2 regions of the Ornithinibacillus xuwenensis genome follow, and region 2 is predicted to be linked to the other one. Evidence: a T-box and tRNA genes for the amino acid it is inferred to sense, from the RefSeq annotation. Region 2 holds a T-box; the other holds one or more tRNA genes.
What was found. The T-box of region 2 lies ahead of ileS (isoleucine--tRNA ligase). A T-box ahead of a tRNA ligase gene usually reads a tRNA of that ligase, here a tRNA-Ile.
Positions count from the first base shown of each region.

Region 1: it encodes a tRNA-Ile, which carries the amino acid that the T-box ahead of ileS (isoleucine--tRNA ligase) is inferred to sense. The anticodon was not compared.

Region 1 covers NZ_JBDIML010000001.1:354,809-357,284, forward strand. The annotation lists gene ABC228_RS02120 (Na/Pi cotransporter family protein) at 1-292, shown strand, start outside; tRNA gene ABC228_RS02125 (tRNA-Asn) at 666-740, shown strand; tRNA gene ABC228_RS02130 (tRNA-Met) at 751-827, shown strand; tRNA gene ABC228_RS02135 (tRNA-His) at 853-928, shown strand; tRNA gene ABC228_RS02140 (tRNA-Ile) at 938-1,014, shown strand; tRNA gene ABC228_RS02145 (tRNA-Ser) at 1,026-1,118, shown strand; tRNA gene ABC228_RS02150 (tRNA-Phe) at 1,173-1,248, shown strand; gene ABC228_RS02155 (superoxide dismutase) at 1,406-2,017, shown strand; gene ABC228_RS02160 (MFS transporter) at 2,121-2,476, shown strand, end outside.
Region 2 covers NZ_JBDIML010000008.1:29,610-32,085, reverse strand. The annotation lists gene ileS (isoleucine--tRNA ligase) at 1-1,329, opposite strand, end outside; T-box leader at 1,408-1,623, opposite strand; gene ABC228_RS17105 (phosphotransferase) at 1,709-2,476, opposite strand, start outside.

The DNA of each region.
Region 1 (2,476 bases), on a different contig from region 2:
AGAGCAAGCCCAAGAAGATCTAAATAATATGTTTGATTTAACGATGTCGACCGTTAAGCAGGCTATTGGTGCTTTAGATAAGGGCGATCGTGAAGAAGCCCTTGCTGTGATGCAAAAAGAGGATCAAATTGATAAAATGGAACGTAGCTATCGTAAAAAGCATATTATTCGCATGAATGAAGGCCAATGCAGCGTGTCAGCTGGTATTGTGTTTGTTGATATTATTTCGAATTTAGAGCGAATTGGTGACCATGCTGTGAATATTGCGGAAGCTGTGTTAGGTGATCAATAATGAGAAGGGGGGATTTCCCCTCTTTTTTTTTTGAGGAAGTAATTTTTTTGTTGAAATATGTATGTAAAGATGCTATAGTAAATATTGTCGTTTTTGATACATAACATCATATTATGTAAAAATAAATGTTGACATGAGTTTACGGATATGTTAAATTATATCTCGTGCCACTAAAAAAATAGATGCTGATAGAGAAGTTGAATAGCAACTATTAACGAATCAACAATCATGATTCCACAGTAGCTCAGTGGTAGAGCAACGAGCAAAACATCTACCGAGTTTACTACGAGTAACCCCGAAGCATACGCATCATTGAATTTGCAAGAAGATGCAGGGGTTAAATAAATCATAATTGGTGGTAAAATACCATTATTCCACAGTAGCTCAGTGGTAGAGCAATCGGCTGTTAACCGATCGGTCGTAGGTTCGAATCCTACCTGTGGAGCCAACTTTAAAATGGCGGCGTAGCTCAGCTGGCGAGAGCGTACGGTTCATACCCGTGAGGTCGTGGGTTCGACTCCCTCCGCCGCTACCATTTACATTATAATTTAAACATCATGGCGGCCGTGGCGAAGTGGTTAACGCACCGGATTGTGGCTCCGGCACTCGTGGGTTCGATTCCCACCGGTCGCCCCATATGAATAAGGACCCTTAGCTCAGTTGGTTAGAGCTATCGGCTCATAACCGATCGGTCGCAGGTTCGAGTCCTGCAGGGTCCACCATTTTAAAACTCGGAGGTATACCCAAGTCTGGCTGAAGGGATCGGTCTTGAAAACCGACAGGCGGGTCAAACCGCGCGGGGGTTCGAATCCCTCTACCTCCTCCATTTATACATAACATAGTATGTTACATGATGCATTGTCGTCACATTTTAATATTTGGCTCGGTAGCTCAGTCGGTAGAGCAATGGACTGAAAATCCATGTGTCGGCGGTTCGATTCCGTCCCGAGCCACCATCTATGTACAAGCGATAGCTTGTTTTTTTTATGCGTTTATATGTATCTATTTCATGTTAAGGCAAAAAATTTGCAAGAACTGGTAACCTCTGATAATCTTTCATGTGAAGGGTATTATATCCTTATACTATTTAGATTTTTGAAGGAGGAGTTCGTTATGGCAAAATTTGAATTACCTGAATTACCATATGCATATGATGCAATAGAGCCGACTATCGACAAAGAAACAATGAACATCCATCATACAAAGCATCATAACACGTATGTTACAAACTTAAATGCTGCTCTAGAAGGACATGCAGACCTTCAAGGGAAATCACTAGAGGATCTAGTGAGCAATCTTGATGCAGTTCCTGAAAATATCCGCACAGCGGTAAGAAATAATGGTGGTGGACATGTAAACCACAGCTTATTCTGGAATGTTCTTTCACCTAATGGTGGCGGAGAGCCGACTGGAGAATTAGCAGACAAACTTAACGCTAAATTTGGTAGCTTTGATAAATTTAAAGAACAGTTTGAAACTGCAGCTAAAACTCGTTTTGGCTCAGGTTGGGCATGGTTAGTGCTAAATAACGGTGAGCTTGAAGTAACAAGCACTCCAAACCAAGATTCACCTTTAATGGAAGGTAAAACACCATTACTTGGTCTTGATGTATGGGAGCATGCATACTACTTAAATTATCAAAACAAGCGTCCTGATTACGTTTCTGCATTCTGGAATGTTGTAAACTGGGATGAAGTTGCAAAGAACTATAATGCAGCTAAATAATATCGTATGAAAAACACGAGTTGATATACTCGTGTTTTTTCTTTTTGTATATCTAAATTTGAATTGCTTACACTAAGGAAAGAGAGAAAAGGGGCAATTCAATATGCGTAAAACATTGCAATACGTAATTGGAAAAACTGAAATTAATCGAGATTTAATCCTATTATTAGTAATAGGTGGTTTATATTCATTAGGAATCTATTTATCCAATACATTTGTAAATATATACTTATGGAAGCAAGCAGATGGAAATTATTACACCATAGCGATTTACAACTTAGCTGTCTTTGTATTTCAACCGATTACCTTTATATTTGCTGGGAAGATAGCGAAAAAAGTGGACCGTGTCATTGTATTACGGTTAGGAGTCATTTTTTTGTCGCTATTTTTTTTAACGGTATTATTAATCGGAGAAAATGCTGCAACATATAATTTTATTCTTGGAAGCCTGCTTGGAAT
Region 2 (2,476 bases):
TCGGTTACGACCAATATTCCAATCCACCATATTTTCCAAAAAGTTTCCAAATCTACCGTCTCTCATATGAGAAGGGAACCAATCGACTTCTTGATTATTAGACTGCATGTTTTCTTTTACAGCAGTTGTCTTAATAAACCAACCCTCCATCGCATAATAAAGAAGTGGACTATCACATCGCCAACAATGTGGATAACTATGTTCATATTTTTCCTTATCATATAAGAGGCCTTGCTTGGATAGCATCTTGATGATTTCAACGTCACTATTCTTTACAAATTGTCCTGCAAGTGGTGTGACGTACTCCTTATAACGCCCTTTTGAATCCACTACATTGACATAATCAAATTGATTATCCTGAACGGCCTTATAATCGTCTTCTCCATGTGCAGGTGCTATATGCACAATACCCGTACCGCTCTTATCTGTAACGAAATCTGCAGCTAAAACCTTATGGCCATTCGATACGGTTATATACTGAAATGGTGGCTCATATTCAAGACCAACTAAGTCTTCTCCTTTCATTACCTCTATGAGTTCATAGCCTTCCTTCATAACAGCTGGCACCAAAGCTTGGGCAACCACGAATACTTCTGATTCCTGTTTTACCTTTACATAATTCATGGTTGGATTTACAGCAACTGCAACATTTCCTGGTAATGTCCATGGAGTAGTCGTCCACCCTAGGAGATATTCATTTTCTTTTCCTTTTAAGCGAAATTTCGCTGTGACAGATAAATCAGTAATATCCTTATAGCCTTGGGCAACCTCGTGAGAGCTAAGGGATGTCTCACAATGAGGACAGTATGGAACAACACGATGCCCTTTATACAAATAACCATTCTCATGTATGGTAGCTAGGATATTCCAGACTGATTCAATATAATCGTTATTTAGGGTAATATAGGGATTCTCCATGTCTACCCAATAGCCTAGAGCCTCTGTAAATTGCTTCCACTCATTTTCATAAGCAAAAACACTTTCTTTACATTTTTGAATAAAATTCTCCACGCCATATTCTTCAATTTGGTCCTTACCACGAATATTTAATTGCTTTTCAACCTCTAGTTCTACAGGTAGACCATGTGTATCCCAGCCTGCTTTCCGTAAAACCTGATAACCAGCCATTGTTTTGTATCGTGCCACAAAGTCCTTTATTGTTCTTCCCAGCGCATGGCCAGCATGCGGTAAACCATTTGCTGTCGGAGGTCCTTCATAAAACACAAATGTCTCCTTTCCTTCTCGGTTAGCGATTGAACGCTCAAACGTATTTTCTTTTTCCCATTTTTTTCGAACTCTTAATTCCCTTTGCTTACTTGTTTCCTTCACGCAAATCACTCCTTTAAATTAAAAAACTCGACCCTATATGCGTAGGATCGAGTTAACGAACGTTATCATGGAACAAAATAAAAAAACCATAGTAGTGGTTTTTATTCATGCAAGACACTACGTACTATCATACGCGTCCTGGATATCGGTAGAATGCCGTCAAAGTTTAATTGTTTCCTTCAACTTTGCTTCTCGGAGAGGATTTTCATTATGGTCTTAACGTTGACTTTCAGCAACCGTCAACTCTCTGTGGATAAGATGTACATAACTACTCTTTCTCGTCATCGAATTCATTATAAAATTATTAATAATCATAACGAAGAAAATTCTAAAAGTCAACTTGATTCTTACAACGCATACGCTAGCACACGGAAATATCTTAATCAGCTAGAGCACGTTGGATGTTTGCTTTTGCCTCATTAGCCAACCTTACATCCTTCTCATCAATTGCCTGCATGAAAATTAAAAGCGGTATATAGACAGCGATTAAACGAGCTAATAGCTTTGTTTCTTCATCTACAGTCCCATATTCCTTGAAAAATTCTGAACGTGCATTTGGAGGTAAAAAGCTATACACAACACTCAGGTCACAGGCAGGATGTCCAATATTGATATCTCCCCAGTCGATAATTCCTGTAATTCCTCCGTCCTCATCTACTAACATATTTTTGAAATGAAGGTCACCATGCAGAAGTACACGCTTTGGTTTTACTTTTTCAATACGTAGTTGATCCAAATAAGCTAGTATCGCTCGATTCTCTTCAGCAGTAAAATGTACGGCAATATCAGAAAGGAATGTAAGCATCTTTTTCTTCCGCATTGCAATATCTGTAAGATTTCGATGGTCCTCTTGAATACCATATTCTTCTGCAACATGAACAGGAAATGCATGCAAACCTCTTAAAAATTGCGCAAGCTTTTTTGCTGATAATGAACGTTGCTTGTCCGATATCCCAATTGGATATCCCCCAGATAAATAAGGATAGCCTAGGAAGGGTGCTGGATACCCAAAATCCCCTTCACCAAAAAATAGCGGTATGGAATACGGGATTGAAATATAATCCTGTAGCTTTGGCAATATCTTTCCTTCCATCCTTAAAGCCTTTATAGCAACTTCTCTTCTTGGAAAACGAAATACATAGTCATC